Regions from separate parts of the Methylibium sp. genome, predicted to be linked through region 2. Evidence: predicted binding sites of a transcription regulator. Region 2 holds the regulator's gene; the other holds the start of a gene.
What was found. Region 2 encodes FliA, which starts transcription of late flagellar genes. Its sites were predicted from a motif close to CTAAAGTTTNNNNNNNNNNNGCCGNTA; they were not measured.
Positions count from the first base shown of each region.

Region 1: fliS (flagellar export chaperone FliS) is a predicted target of FliA. The motif match lies at 5,538-5,564, and genes of this name have one in related genera.

Region 1 is NZ_OZ257250.1:93,721-101,317, forward strand. It holds gene ACQY9S_RS00455 (tetratricopeptide repeat protein) at 1-889, opposite strand, end outside; gene ACQY9S_RS00460 (class I SAM-dependent methyltransferase) at 924-1,469, opposite strand; gene ACQY9S_RS00465 (flagellin) at 1,900-2,760, shown strand; gene ACQY9S_RS00470 (flagellin) at 2,967-3,830, shown strand; gene fliD (flagellar filament capping protein FliD) at 4,006-5,454, shown strand; gene fliS (flagellar export chaperone FliS) at 5,595-6,029, shown strand; gene ACQY9S_RS00485 (flagellar protein FliT) at 6,070-6,369, shown strand; gene ACQY9S_RS00490 (flagellar brake protein) at 6,414-7,169, shown strand; gene ACQY9S_RS00495 (PAS domain S-box protein) at 7,363-7,597, shown strand, end outside.
Region 2 is NZ_OZ257250.1:2,757,833-2,765,429, reverse strand. It holds gene flhA (flagellar biosynthesis protein FlhA) at 1-315, shown strand, start outside; gene flhF (flagellar biosynthesis protein FlhF) at 353-1,906, shown strand; gene ACQY9S_RS12905 (MinD/ParA family ATP-binding protein) at 1,936-2,865, shown strand; gene ACQY9S_RS12900 (RNA polymerase sigma factor FliA) at 2,911-3,624, shown strand; gene ACQY9S_RS12895 (methyl-accepting chemotaxis protein) at 3,659-5,008, shown strand; gene ACQY9S_RS12890 (DUF6607 family protein) at 5,128-6,270, shown strand; gene ACQY9S_RS12885 (hypothetical protein) at 6,414-6,806, opposite strand; gene flgM (flagellar biosynthesis anti-sigma factor FlgM) at 6,853-7,155, opposite strand; gene flgA (flagellar basal body P-ring formation chaperone FlgA) at 7,291-7,597, opposite strand, start outside.

The DNA of each region.
Region 1 (7,597 bases), 1.9 Mb from region 2:
GCTGCTCCAGCACCTCGACCAGCAGTTGCGACACCGGGTGCTCGTGGAAGTCGTAGGACAGGTAGCCGACGCGGATCCTCGCCCCCATGCGTTCGGCCGGCGCCACCGGCGCCAGCGGCGTGACGGCCAGCGCGGGCACCAAGGCCTCGCCACGCGCGGCCACCAGTAGCAGCGCCGGGTCGATGGGCAGCGACAGCAGACCGAACACCGTGGCGATGCGTGCCAGCCCGCTCGGTGCGGTCTGCAACTGCTGCGTCAGCGACGCGACGTCGGCGTCCAGGTCCTTCCAGTCGCAGATGTGCCGCTTCTCGTAGGACTCGTGCGACAGCGCCTGCAGGTTCTGCGGCTTGAGCGCGAGCACGGTCTTCAGGCACTCCACCGCTTCGCGTTTCAGGCCCAGGTCGCGGAACGAGGTGGACATCATCGCGTGCGCCTGCACGTGGTCGGGCTTCAGCGCGGCCGCTTCGAGGAACTTGCCGATCGCCTCCGTGTGGCGCCTCAGCGCCTGCAGCATGGCGCCGTGGTTCACGAGCAGATCGCAATCTCGCACGCCGCTGCGCTCGAGCCGCTCGTAGACAGCCACCGCGTCGGCGTAGCGGTGGGCCTGCAGGTGGCAGTCGGCCGTGATCTGGAGCGCGAGCGCATGCTCGGGTTCGAGGTCCAGCGCACGCGCTGCACTGGCGACCGCCTGGACGGTGTCGCCGCTGCGCCGGTAGGCGTTGGCCAGATTGACCCAGTAGACGACGTCCTTCGGCGCCTCGCGGGTGGCGTGCTCGAAGGCTTCGATCGCTCCGCGCCAGTCGGAGCGTGAGGTGAGATCCACGCCGCGCTGCCAGTGGGCGTGGCCCGCCGGTGCGCGTCGGGAAAGCTGGGTCTGGGCGTGGTGCATGGTGTCCGTGCCGATCGTGTGTCGTGGGTGAGGTTCAGCGGGGGGTGCTGGCCGTCTGCGGCTTGCGCGCGGTCATGCTCAGGCTGATCAGGGTGTCAGCGACCGTGGTCTCGCTGGTGTCGTTGAACAGGCCGTGCCGCATCACGCGCTCGGGCGTGACGAAGCCGGCCTGGCTCAGGAAGGCGCTCAGGAACTCCTGATTCAGGCCGACCAGGTGGTAGTCGTGGGCGTCCATGTGCCCGCCGAAGATCATGCGCATCACCAGGAAGCGCTGGTTCACGTCCAGCTGGTGCTTTTGCAACAGCAGGTGAGCCAGGATGTCGATGTCGGGCACGCTCACCCGCAACACGCCGCCGGGGCGCAGCACGCGGCACCATTCGGTGAGCGTCCTGAGCAGCTCGTCCTTGTAGTCGAAGTGCTCGACCACGTGGGAGGCGTAGATCTCGTCGAAGCTGCCTTGCGGGAAGCGGCTCAGGTCGTTGGCGTTGCCGACGTGGTCGACATGGGGGCCGGGGAACACATCGAGGATCTCCCAGCCGGGCGCCACTTGCCGGCCGCCGATATGCAGCTTGCGTTCCATGGGGGATGTCTTTCCTTCTGTCGTGAGCCGGCCTTTGCCAGCTGGGTCCGGCGATGATTCCTCACCCGGGGGGCGTCCAGCGCCTGAATAGAAGGGGCTTGCGCGGCCTTTTCCGCCGTGCGTGCTGCGCGGCCGTGAAAAATTTTCGAGAAATCTCTAAAGCCGCCGGCCGGCCTGACGAAATTGCCCTCAACGAGCTCCAGATTCCAGGGGGCAAGTGGTCCGGGCCGACAGCCCGCCGTGATGCAAGGTCTCCAGGAGGGAGCCGCAGGACGGCAGTCGTCGTACCGGGCAGGTTCTGCGGATATCGGCCACCAAGCCGGCATTTGCAGGGTGATGCAGCAAGGCGCAGCAAACCAAATGCGAGGCCCGACTGCTCGGTCCCTTTTAGGCGAAAGCCTGTGCTTATTCAACTGATAGGAGAGCTGCCATGCCCCTGACCATCAATACCAACCTGATCTCGATGAACTCCCAGCGCAACTTGTCGTCTTCGCAAAGCGCGCTGGCCACCTCGATGCAACGCCTGTCATCCGGCCTGCGCGTCAACAGCGCCAAGGACGACGCCGCCGGCCTGGCGATCGCCGAACGCATGAACGCTCAAGTGCGTGGCATGAACGTGGCGATCCGCAACTCCAACGACGGCATCTCGCTGGCGCAAACCGCTGAAGGCGCGCTCGGCAAGGTCGGCGACATGCTGCAACGCATGCGTGAACTCGCCGTGCAGGCGGCCAACGGCACCAACACCTCGGCCGACCGCACCAGCCTGAACGACGAGTACCAGCAGCTGGCTGCTGAATCGGCGCGTACGCTCGGCGGCACCCAGTTCAACGGCCAGAACATCCTGGCGACGACGGTGACCTCGACCTTCCAGGTGGGCGCCAACACGTCGGCCACGCTGGACCAGATCTCGGTCGCCGCCTTCAACTGGACGAGCGTTGCCGCCATCACCACGGCGATCGGTGCAGCGGTCGGTACGGCTCCGACCACGGCGATCGCCGGCACGGACGGCAGCTTCGCGACGGCAGCGATCACGGCGATCGACGCCGCGCTGACCTCGGTCAACAGCCAGCGCGGCACCTTCGGTGCGGTGCAGAACCGCTTCGAGTCGGTCGTCAGCAACCTGATGATCTCGGCCGAGAACCAGACTGCGGCTCGCTCGCGCATCATGGACGCCGACTACGCGTCCGAGACCGCAAGCCTCTCGCGCGCCCAGATCCTGCAGCAGGCCGGCAACGCGATGATCTCGCAAGCCAACCAGCTGCCGCAGCAAGTGCTGTCGCTGTTGCGCTGATCCTCCACCGGCAGCCTGGCTGCCGATTCCAAGGCCTGCCGCTCGGCAGGCCTTTCTCATTGGCGGCCACGATTTGGGTGGCTTTGCGGGTGTTTCTCGGCCAATCGACCCCTGGGGTGCAGCACTACGCTTCGTCCCATTGCAACGGTCATCCCGGCGGCCCCTGCCGGACCGAGTTCATCCATTGATCCGAAAGGAGTGCCGCCATGCCTCAAACCATCAACACCAATCTGGTGTCGCTGAATGCTCAGCGAAACCTGACCTCCACCCAGTCGTCGCTGGCGACAGCGATGCAGCGCCTGTCCTCGGGTCTGCGCGTCAACTCCGCCAAGGACGACGCCGCTGGTCTGGCGATTGCCGAGCGCATGAACACCCAGATCCGCGGCATGAACGTGGCCATGCGCAATGCCAACGATGGCATCTCGATGGCCCAGGTCGGTGAAGGCGCGCTCGGCAAGGTGAGCGACATGCTGCAGCGCATGCGTGAACTCGCCGTGCAGGCAGCCAACGGCACCAACACCCAGGCCGACCGCACCAGCCTGAACGACGAGTACCTGCAGCTGGCCCGCGAGTCGGCGCGCACGCTCGGCGGCACCCAGTTCAACGGCCAGAACATCCTGGCCACGACCAACACCTCGACCTTCCAGATCGGCGCCAATACGGTGGCCGGCGTCGACACGCTGTCGGTCGCGGCTTTCAACTGGACCAGCGTGGCCTCCATCACGACGGCGGTCGGTGTGGCCGTGGGCACCGATCCGACGACGGCCATCGCCGGCACCGACGGCAGCTTCGCGCTGGCCGCCATCAATGCCATCGACGCGGCGCTGACCGGTGTGAACAGCCAGCGCGCCACCTTCGGTGCGGTGCAGAATCGCTTCGAGTCGGTGGTGTCGAACCTGATGGTGGCGACCGAGAACCAGGCGGCTGCCCGCAGCCGGATCATGGACGCCGACTACGCCGCCGAAACCGCCGCGCTGTCGCGCGCGCAGATCCTGCAGCAGGCCGGCAACGCCATGGTCGCGCAGGCCAACCAGCTGCCGTCGCAGGTGCTGACGCTGCTCAAGGGCTGAAGCCAAACGCTCGCAAACCCGGGCGCCGCCGAGCCGGCGCCTTAAGTTTTGCGGCGAACAGCCGAAGTGCCATGGAAGGCGCAGCGCACCCTGTGACGTGCCCTGCCTCGCCCTGCGCTGCGCCACCGTGCGGGGCGGGGGCTCAATTGTCGTGAACAGGACCTAGGAGTTCCGCATGGCGTCAATCACCTCGCTCGGCATCGGCAGCGGCTTGGACATCAACTCCATCGTGACGCAGCTCGTCGCGCTGGAGCGCGAGCCGCTCAAGCAGATGCAGACCGACGCGAGCACGCTGCAGACCAAGGTGTCCTCCTACGGCAAGATCCAGAGTCTCTTCTCGGCCGTTCAGGATGCCAGCAACAAGCTGTCGGGGTCGGCGCTGTGGACCCAGGTGAGCGCGAAGTCTGCCGATACCACTGCCATGGCGGTGACGGCGACCGGCGCTGCCGCCACCGGGAGCTACGCGGTCAGCGTTCAGGCGCTGGCCACCAGCCAGAGTGTCGTGAGCGGCGCACGATTCGCCAACACCACCGACCTGGTCGGCTCCGGCACGCTCAACGTCGAACTGGGCGCCTGGGATACCGGGCGGACCGCGTTCACCGCCAAGGCCGGCGCCACGCCTCTCGCGATCACCGTGACGGCGACCGACACGCTGGGCACGCTGCGCGACAAGATCAACGCCGCCGGCGCCGGCGTCTCGGCCTCCATCGTGACGGACGCCTCGGGCTCGCGGCTGGCCATTCGGTCCAGTGACACCGGCCTGGAGAATGGGTTCCGCATTACCGCGGCCGACGACGACGGCGGCAACACCGACGCGGCCGGCCTGTCTCGCTTCGCCTACGATCCCACCACGGGCGCGGCGCAGATGCTGCATTCGCAGGCGGGCGCGAACGCGCTCGCGACGATCAATGGCATCGAGGTCACCTCCGCGACCAACGTGCTGAGCGGCGCGGTCGACGGATTGACCATTCAGCTCGGCAAGGTCACAACGGGCCCGGTGGACGTGTCGGTCAGCAGCGATACCGATGCCATCAACAAGGCCATCACCGATTTCGCGAAGGCCTACAGCGACCTGTCCACCTACCTGGGCGACCAGACCAAGTACGACGCTGCGAGCAAGACCGGCGGTCCGTTGCAGGGCGACAGCACGGCAACCGGCCTGCAGGGGCGCCTGCGTTCGGTGCTCAACTCGCCCTCCGGCGCCTCGGCCAGCTTCCCGCGGCTGTCCGACCTGGGACTCGAGCTCCAGCGCAATGGCACGCTGCAGGTCAACCAGACCAAAGTCACTGCCGCGCTCTCCAATCTGAAGGAGACGAAGAAGGCCTTCAGCAACTACGACACGCTGGATGCCACCAACAACGGATTCGCCAAGCGCTACGCACTGTTGGCCACCTCGATCCTCGGCGCCGATGGCGCCATCACCACGCGTACCGAGGGCTTGCGCAAGCAGATCACCAACAACACCGAGAATCAGGCCCGCCTGAATGACCGTGTGGATCTGTACCAGCAGCGCCTGGTCCAGCAGTACAGCGCGATGGATGCGAACATGTCCAAGCTCAATGCGCTGAGCAGCTACGTGACGCAGCAACTCGCCGGGCTCACTTCGTCGAGCAGCAGCAAGTGACGCGCGGCTGAGGCCGCCTGCGGGCCGGCGCCGCCAGCCTGCCGATGCCGCGCGGCATCGACCACCCGATCGAGGGGGGGGGACTCAAGTCGCCAGACAGTTTGCCGATATTTCTGGCATCCCCGAAACGAAAGCGCGCGATGTTCACACCTCCCACGACGAACCGTTCCCAAGGCTTCAGTTCGCGCAGCAGCATGTACCACCTTGTCGGCGTCGAGACCCGGGTCAGCACCGCCGGTCCGCATCAGCTCGTGGGCCTGCTGTTCGACGCGCTCCTCGATGCCATCGCACAGGCGCGCGGCGCGCTGCAGGCGGGCAATGTCGAGCTCAAGGGGCGCAGCATCGGCCGCGCGGTTCGCATCGTCGATGAGGGCCTGAAGGCCGGTCTCAACCTGGACGCCGGTGGCGAGCTGGCGTCCAACCTCCATGCCCTGTATGGCTACATCTGCTCCCGCCTGACGCACGTGAACCTGCACAACGACGAGGTGGCGCTGGCCGAGTGCGTCCGTCTGGTCGAGCCGCTGCGTTCGGCGTGGCAGAGCATCGGCGGCGCGGTCGAAGACTCCCGCTACTGAACGATCTTCCGACGAACCCCATCACCTTCTAGGCGGCCTTATGCAAGCGGCACTCCTGAACTATTACGAAGCCATCGAGCGGGCCAGCGAGCAGATGCTCGAAGCCGCCCGTGGCGGCAACTGGGACCAGGTCGTCAAGCTCGAAGGCGCTTGCGCGCTGCTGATCTCGCAGCTCAAGCAGGCAGCCGCGACCCGGGAGCTGGGCGCCGACGAGCGCCAGCTCAAGAGCCGCATCATGAAGCGCATCCTCACGAACGATGCCGAGGTGCGCACACTCGCGGAGCCTTGGCTCGAAGACCTCGATCGCCTGCTCGCCGGCAGGCCGAAAATGCTGCACTGACCGGCAGCGAACGAACCCCGACCTCAGACGAGAGAACGCGAGCGATGGAAACCCTGCCGATGCCGCTGGAGGCCATGGGCGGATCGCCGGCCGGCCTGGGCGAGTTCCGCGTCGGTTCGCCGGCCGAAGTGCTGAGCCTGCTCAAGCAATGCGCCGACGGCAATGTGCTGTTGAGCCTGAGTTCGCCGGAGGGCGGCAGCTACACGACCACCGTGTGGGCGCTCGACCCCGCACGCGGCCTGCTGTGTCTGAGCGCCGACGGTGACGACATCAAGCTGCAGCGCCTGCTCGAGAGCGACGAAGTGGTTGCGGTGGGTTACCTCGACAGCGTCAAGCTGCAGTTCGACCTGCACGACCTGGTGCTGGTGCACAGCGGCCGTGCCAGCGCACTGAACACACGCTTTCCGCGCGAGGTCTACCGCTTCCAGCGTCGCGGCAGCTACCGCGTGCGCCCGATGCTCAATACCAGCCCGACGGCCACGCTGCGCCACCCGGCGATGCCCGACATGCAGCTGGCGTTGCGTGTGCTCGACGTCAGCATTGGCGGCGTGGCGCTGTTCCTGCCCGACGACGTGCCGCCGATCGAGCCCGGGGTGCAGCTCGCGCGAGTGCAGGTCGACCTGGACGGCGACACGCGGCTGCACAGCGGATTGATCGTCCATCACGTCACGCTGCTGCATCACGAGTCCAGGGGCGCACGGCTCGGCTGCGAGATGCTCAACCTCGGCGGCGAGGGCGAGCGGGCCTTGCAGCGCTACATCGATCAGACGCAAAAGCGGCGCCGGCTCCTTTCGCTCTGAGGCGCCGCAGACGGTCCGGCCCGGTGCGCCGACCGCCATCCCCCGATCCGGCGGCTCGCACCCCCGGGTGTTAGCCCCCCTTGACCGTACACTGCAGTCCAGACACGCTGGGCATCACCGCCCGCATGAGCAGTTGCTGTCCGAGCCTGTGCCTTTGGTCACTCCCACTGCCCTTCCTTTCTCGTCGCCGCAGGTGAGCGCCGCCGACGCGGTGGTGTTGTGGCATGGCTTTCTCGACACGCTGACCGATCCGCTGCTGATGCTGGACGGGCAGGGGCGTGTGCGGTTCGCGAACACCCCCGCACTGCGCCTGTATCCGTTCGAGCCGGGCATGCCGCTGGAAGACCTGCCTCCGGTGGTCGACGCCGGGCTGGTGTCCTGGGTGCAGGACGTGCTGGAGGGGCGTGCCGACGAACTCCTGAGCAGTT
Region 2 (7,597 bases):
GGCCCGGTGAAGGAGCTCGAAGTGATCGCGATCGAGCCCGACCTCGAGCGCCTGCTGTCGCAGGCCCTGACCTCGCAGAACGGCCCCGTGCTCGACCCGAGCATGGCCGACATCCTGACCCGCTCCGCCGCCGATTCCGCCAAGCGCCAGGAAGACCTCGGCCACCCGGCCTGCCTGCTGGTGCCGGACGCGATCCGCGTGCCGATCTCCCGCTTGCTCAAGCGCGCCGCGCCGCGCCTGCGCGTGCTCTCGCACAGCGAGATTCCCGACACGCATTCGATCCGCATCGGCTCGATCATCGGCGCCGCCGCCTGATCGCGCCCCCTGACAGACCCCGACCCAGAGGCTCCGCATGAACGTCCAACGCTTCACAGGCCGTACCTCGCGCGACGCGATGATCAAGATGCGCCAGGCCCTCGGCGACGACGCCGTGGTCCTGTCGACCAAGCCCTGCACCGAAGGCATCGAGATGCTGGCGATGGCTCCCGGCGCGCTGGCCGCTGTCGAACAGCGGGCGGCCGCGCAGCAACAGGCCGCCGCGAAGCCCTCCGCCAAGCCGGCCAAGTCGCCCAAGCCCGCGGCCCAGGCCGCCCTGGCGGCGGAGGTGCAGAAGGACGTGGCGCAACTGACGATGAGCACGCTGTCCTTCCAGGACTACGTGCGCGAGCGCATGCTGAAGAAGCGCGAGGCCGCCCTGCGCGGCGATGCGCTGCGCGGCGATGCGCTGCGCGACGAGCGCACCGAGCCGACGCTGGCGGCCGCGCCGATGGCGCCGGCCCGCGCCGCAGCGCAGGCAACGCAGTACGCCCAGGACTTGGACAGCGACCCGGTCGAGACCGCGGTCGACGCCGTGCACCACCGCATCGCCAGCCAGCGGGCGGCCATGCCGGTGCTGCGCGAGCAGGTCGTCTACGGCCCGGCGGCGGCAGCCGCCGAGCCGGTCTTGCGCGAGGCGCAGGCCGACGCGGCGATGCTCAGCGAGCTGCGCTCGATGAAGGGCCTGATCGAGGAACGCTTCGGCGCGCTCGCCTTCATGGAGAAGCTGCAGCGCGAGCCGGCGCAGGCCAAGCTGACGCAGAAGCTGCTCGAATGCGGTTTCTCGCCGGTGCTGATCCGCAAGCTGGTGGCCGGCATGACGGCCGACATGGGCGACGAACAGGCCTGGGCCGCCGGCGTGCTGGAGCGCAACCTGATGACCGGCGAGCGCGAGCTGCCGATCGAGGACCAGGGCGGCGTGTTCGCGATGATCGGCGCCACCGGCGTCGGCAAGACCACCTCGACCGCCAAGCTGGCCGCGGCCTTCGCCACCCGGCATGGCGCCGCGAACCTCGGCCTGATCACCCTCGACGCCTACCGCCTCGGTGCGCACGAGCAGCTGCGTGCCTACGGCCGCATCCTCGGCGTGCCGGTGCATACCGCCCACGACCGCACGGCGCTGGAAGACCTGCTCGAGCTGCTGTCGGCCAAGAAGATGGTGCTGATCGACACCGCCGGCGTCGCGCAGCGCGACAGCCGCACGCGCGAGCTGCTCGACATGCTGGCCCACCCGTCGATCAACAAGCTGCTGGTCGTCAATACCGCGGTGCAGGGCGAGACCATCGACGACGTGATGCTCTCCTACCGCGCCGCCGCCTGCAAGGGCATCGTGCTGTCCAAGCTCGACGAGGCGGTGAAACTCGCGCCAGCGCTCGACGCGGTGATCCGCCACAAGCAGAAGATCGTCGCGGTGGCCAACGGCCAGCGCGTGCCGGAAGACTGGCACCGCCTGTCGGCCCAGGCGCTGGTGCACCGCGCGCTGCGCGCCACCGGCAGCCCGGCCTACCACTTCGATGCCAGCGAGATGAACCTCGTGTTCGCCACGCCGCAGATGACGGAGCGCCGTGCCGTACCGGCCGGCCGCGCCTGAACTTCCTGCCTTAGCCGACTGCTCCCGCCATGTCCACCGACCGTCTGCGCCACGCCTACCGTCCCGCGACCGACAGCTGGTATGCCCAGCTCGACGAGCTGCCAACCGACCCCGCGCCTTCGGTGGCGCACGCGCCGGCCGACCAGGCCCAGGGCCTGCGCCGGCTCTTCACCAGCCGCACGATGCGTTGCATCCCGGTGGTCTCCAACCCGGGCATCGCCTTCGGCGGCGCACTGCTGGAGCGCCTGTGCAGCGCCTACGCCGAGCAGGGCCTGCGCACCCTGGTGGTCGACGCCGGCGAGAACGCTCGGGCCCCGGCCGAGTTGGCCAGCTTCGATCTGGCCGAAGGGGTGGAGGTGCTGAGCCCGCACGTCAGCTACCTCGCGGCACGCGGTCTTGCGTTGCGCTTCGTGGACGCCGGCGGCTCGACCTCCAGCTTCTTCGATGCGATTGCCGACGCTGCGCCCGATGTCGACGTGCTGCTGGTGCACGCCAGTGCCGCCGACCTGGCGCGTCTGTTCGCCCGCCGCGTGCAGGAGCTGCAGGCCGGCGCCGTGCGTCCGATCGTGCTGTGCGACGAGCAGGCCGACAGCGTGACGCATGCCTACGCCGCCATCAAGCTGCTGGTCACGCGCGCGGGCCTGATGGCGCACGACCTGCTGTTCAGTGCCGTGCCCGACTCGCCGCGTGCGGCGCAGGTGGCCGAGCGCCTGGCGCGCTGCGCCGACGATTTTCTCGGCGCCGCGCTGCACGACTGGGTTGCGGTCGACCCGACCGAGGCGCCGACCGACGGCCCCAGCCTGCGTCTGAAGCGGCTGGCGCGCGAGCAACTGGCCTGCGCACTGCCCTACACCGTGAGCGACAGCGTGTTCGGCGCACTGGCGGGCGAGATCGGTGCGCGTTCCGCGCTGCCGTCGCTGACGCCGCGCCACGGCGCACGCTCGCCCTGGTCGCGCTGAATCCCCGAACGAAGACCGAACCGCCGAATCTGCCTGGAGCCCGTCATGTACACCGCCACTGGTCGCCTTGAAACCAACGCGATGATCAAGCAGTACAGCCCGCTGGTGCGCCGTCTCGCGCACCAGATGATTGCCAAGCTGCCGGCCAACGTGGAGATCGACGATCTGATCCAGGTCGGCCTGATCGGCCTGACCGACGCCATGACGCGCTTCGACAGCGCGCAAGGCGTGCAGTTCGAGACCTTCGCCACCCAGCGCATCCGCGGCGCGATGCTCGACGAGCTGCGTGGCAGCGACTGGATGAGCCGCAGCAACCGCAAGCAGCAGCGCGACATCGAGACGGCCGTGCACAAGCTGCAGCAGCAGCTCGGCCGCGCGCCGGCCGAGAGCGAGATCGCCAAGCAGATGGGCCTGTCGCTGGCCGACTACCAGGAGCTGCTGGGCAAGGTGCGCGGCACCCAGCTGGTCTACCTGGAGGACATGTCGGGCGACGACGGCGACAACGATTTCCTCGACCGCCACGTGGCCGACGAGAACGAGAACCCGCTGGGCCTGCTGCAGGACCACCGCATGCGCCTGGCGCTGATCGAGGCGATCAAGACCCTGCCGGAGCGTGAGCAGTTCGTGATGAGCATGTACTACGAGCAGGACATGAACCTGAAGGAGATCGCGGCGGTGCTCGGCGTGACGGAGTCGCGCATCTGCCAGCTGCACAGCCAGTCGATCGCGCGACTGCGCGCGAAACTGCGCGACCACTGAGTCCCCTAGAACAGATCCGAGACAAGAGGCGATCATGCTGTCCCTTTTCAAGAAGACCCACACCCTGCAGCCCGCCGCACCGGCATCCGCCGAGGCGCCCGCACCCGATCTGCACCAGGCGGTGCAGACCATCGCCAAGGCCGCCTCGCGTCTGGGTCGCGACGCGGCCGAGGTGCGCGGTTTGATCGAGGACAGCAACCAGGTCAACCAGCGGCAGGTCCAGGCCCTGCAGGCGCTGGGCAGCCAGCTCGGCGAGGTGCAGCGTGCCCAGGGTGGCATCGGCACCACCACCACCGAGAGCCTGCAGGCCGTGGAGCGCGCGCGCGCCGCGGTCGAGCAGGTCGGCACCGAGGTCGGCGGCATTGTCGACACGCTGCGCCAGGTGGCCGCCGCGGCCGGGCAGATCACGCAGATCGCGCTGCAGACGCGGCTGGTCGCCTTCAACGCCTCGGTCGAGGCCGGCCGTGCCGGCGAGGCCGGCCGCGGCTTCGGCGTCGTGGCCGACGCGGTGAAGGACCTGTCGGCCAAGGTCGAGGCCTCCTCGAAGCAGATCATGAGCACCGTGGCCGAGCTCGACCAGCGCGTCGGTGCGCTGGCGCGCGAGATCCAGCTGCGCGAGGGCGAAGCGCCGCAGGGCGCATTCCACCGCGCGCTGGCCGAGGTTCAGGGCGGCGTGGGCAGCATCAGTGCTGCCGCCGAACAGAGCCGCGCCATCTGCGACGGACTGAACGAGCAGCGGGCCGCCATCGACCGCGAGATGCAGCGCTCCAGCCAGACGCTGGCCAGCGCCACGGCGCGCAGCGAGGCCTTCCTGAAGGTCAGCGAGAACATGATCGAGATCGTGGCCGATTGCGGGATCGACACCGACGACACACCCTACATCCACGGCGTGCAGGAGGCAGCCGCGCAGATCGCCAAGCTGCTGGAAGACGCGCTGCGCACCGGCACGATCGGCACGGCGGAGCTGTTCGACGAGCAGTACCAGCCGATGGCCGGTACCAACCCCGCGCAGCACACCACGCGTTTCGTCGCGCTGGCCGACCGCTTGTTCCCGCAGGTGCAGGAACGTCTGCTCACGCTGAACCAGAAAGTCGTCTACTGCATCGCAGTCGACCGCAACGGCTATGTGGCCACGCACAACCGCCAGTACTGCAATCCTCAGCGCAGCAACGACCCGGTGTGGAACGCCGCGAACAGTCGCTACCGTCGCATTTTCAACGACCGCACCGGCCTCGCGTCGGCGCGCAACACCCGGCCCTTCCTGCTGCAGACCTACCGGCGCGACATGGGCGGCGGCAACTTCGTGCTGATGAAGGAGGCCGCAGCGCCGATCACCGTCAACGGCCGGCACTGGGGCGGGGTGCGGCTGGCCTTCCAGTTCTGACCCGGCCTGCTGCCGCGACGGCGCCCGGGAGGGCGCCGTTTTGCATGGGCGAGCGCCAAGCCCGGACAGTGCGCAGGTGCATTGCGGCGCAGCGCAGGAAGGCGCACAGAATGCCCCGCATGAAGCGATCGATCCTGCTCCTGCTGGCCCTGATGGCACTGCCGTGGGCCGCGTTGGCCTATTCCGAAGCGACGCCGGCGGCCGCGACCAGCCAGTTCACCTTTGCCTGGCCCCTCGGCGAATCCGCGTTGAAGCCCCGCGGCGCCAGCACGCGTGGCGTGCCCGTCGAACTCGACACGGCACCGGGCGAGGCCTGGAAGCGCCTGCGCGAGCCGGGCCTGAGCGACCGCGAACGGGACCGCCGCGCGATCCTCGCGATGGCCGGCCCTTACCGGGTGAGCTTCGACTTCCTCGAGGTGCTGCGCTTCGATCCGGCCCTGAAGCCGGATGCGCCCTACCAGAGCTGGGGCACCGAGATCGTGTTCGTGTCCGAGGACCGCGGCGACTTCATCGCGCTGCAGCACGTCCTCGTGATGCGGGTGCAGATGGAAGGCGGTCAGGTCAGCGAGCCGATCGTCGTGCGCCACTGGCGGCAGGAATGGCGCTACCAGGCCGACAGCCTGCTCGCCTACGAAGGCGCGAACACCTGGGTGCGCCGGCCGGTGCCGGCCGGCGAGCGCCCGGGCAGCTGGGTGCAGAGCGTGCTGCAGGTCGACGATTCGCCGCGTTACGCGGCGCGCGGGCGCTGGGTGCACGGCGACAGCTTCTCCACGTGGATCGGCGACGAGACCTGGCGCCCGCTGCCGCGACGCGAGTTCAGCGTGCGCAGCGACTACCAGGTGCTGGTCGGCACCAACCGCCACACCATCACGCCGAGCGGCTGGCTGCAGGAAGAGAACAACCTCAAGCTCGCGCTCGGCGAGGGCGGCCGGCCGCGCACGACCCTGCCCTACCTGGCGCGCGAGTACGGCATCGCGCGCTACGAGCGCATCACCGGCCACGACTTCAGCGCGGGGCAGACCTACTTCGATCGCACCGAGCCGTTCTGGGCCGAGGTCAGGGCGGCCTGGCGCCGGGTCGGCAGCACCCGGGGCCGCTTCGCGCTGCGCGCGCCGGTCGACCAGGGTGGTCTCTTCACGCCGTTCTTCGACTACGCGCAGGAGCTGGTCGAGGGCAAGCGCTTCGATGTGCAGGACGCTCGAAGCTTCATCGAGCGGACCCTGGCGGAGCGCTACCTGGTGCAGGCGCAGGCTGCGCAGTGAGTGGCGGGTGGGCTCCCCTCAGCGCGGAAGGAGCTTCCGAAGAATATTAGGAGGAGGGCCGGGCGCCAGCCCGGCACGGGGGACATGAACGCAACACAGCGACCCGGCTCAGCGCCCTGGATGCGTTCGTATGCAATCCCGTATCAGGCCTTCAGCACGCCGCTGTTCGCGGCCAATGCCGCCGCGCCGCGCGCGTTGTAAACCGCTGCCTCGCGCGGGATCAGCACTTCGATCGCGCGGTCCAGTGCGGCGGTGGCGCGGGCCAGGGTGTCGCGTTGCGAGGCGACCTGGCCGCTGGCCAGCGCCAGGCGCCGACGCAGTGCCGGGGGCACCGGGCCACGGTTGCGGCTGAAGCAGTCGAGTGCGTTGGCCAGGGCGCGCTGCAACTCCACGGCAGCCGTGTCGACCCCGTGGTTGTCGCGCGCGAGCAGGGTCTGCGCCAGCGCGGCGAGGCGCTGCTCGACCGCCGCAATGGCCGTCTCGAGCAACTGGGGCGCAGCCGCCGGAGGTTGGGCGGAGCTCGGATCGGTCTGCATGGGCTGGCGTGGCGGTAGGGGTTCGGGCGTGTGGCGCAAGGCGCTCTCAGCGCTTCACGGCGTCGAGCATTTCCTGTGCGTTGGCAAGCAGCTTGTCGGCGATCACGTCGGCGTTCACAGTGAACGAGCCGTCGGCGATGGCCTGCTTCATGCGCTCGACCTTGGCGGCATCGAACTCGGGCGTGCCCGCACCGGCCAGCAGGCTGGCGGCCATGCTCGAGAGCTCCACGGTGCTGCCGTCGGATGCCTGAGCGACCCGCGCCTTGGCCGCAGCGGCGCCGGCCTCGGCATTGGCGCGTGCCAGCACGGCGGCATCGGCAGCGGGAGAGGAGGTGTGACCGATCTTCATGACGGACTCCTGCAGTCCGGGGACAGAGCCCCAGGACGGTTCAACATCCCAGCGGTATCGACGAGGACTCGCCGAACTTGAGAGACTCTTTTGTAACAGCGCGAGGTGTGCACGGCAAGCTCCGGGTTCGTTCGCTCACAGCCGCAGTTCGACGCGGCGCTCGCCCACCGGCACGCCGGTGACGATGCGGCCGCTCTCGGTGCGCACGCGCACGGGGCTGCCGTCGAGTCCGGGCGTGATCGCCTGGCCTTCGCTCTGCACGGAAAAGCCGGCGCCCACAGCGAACAGCTGCACGGTCTCGCCGGCGGCAAACCACTGGCGGGCGCGCAGCCGGTTCTGGCGCAGGTCCTCGCCGGCGCTGACGGTGCGCAGCAGCGAGCGGCCGATGGCGTCGTTCGGGTCGGTGAGGGCCGGCGCGAGGTCGGCGGCGAGGTCAATCTCG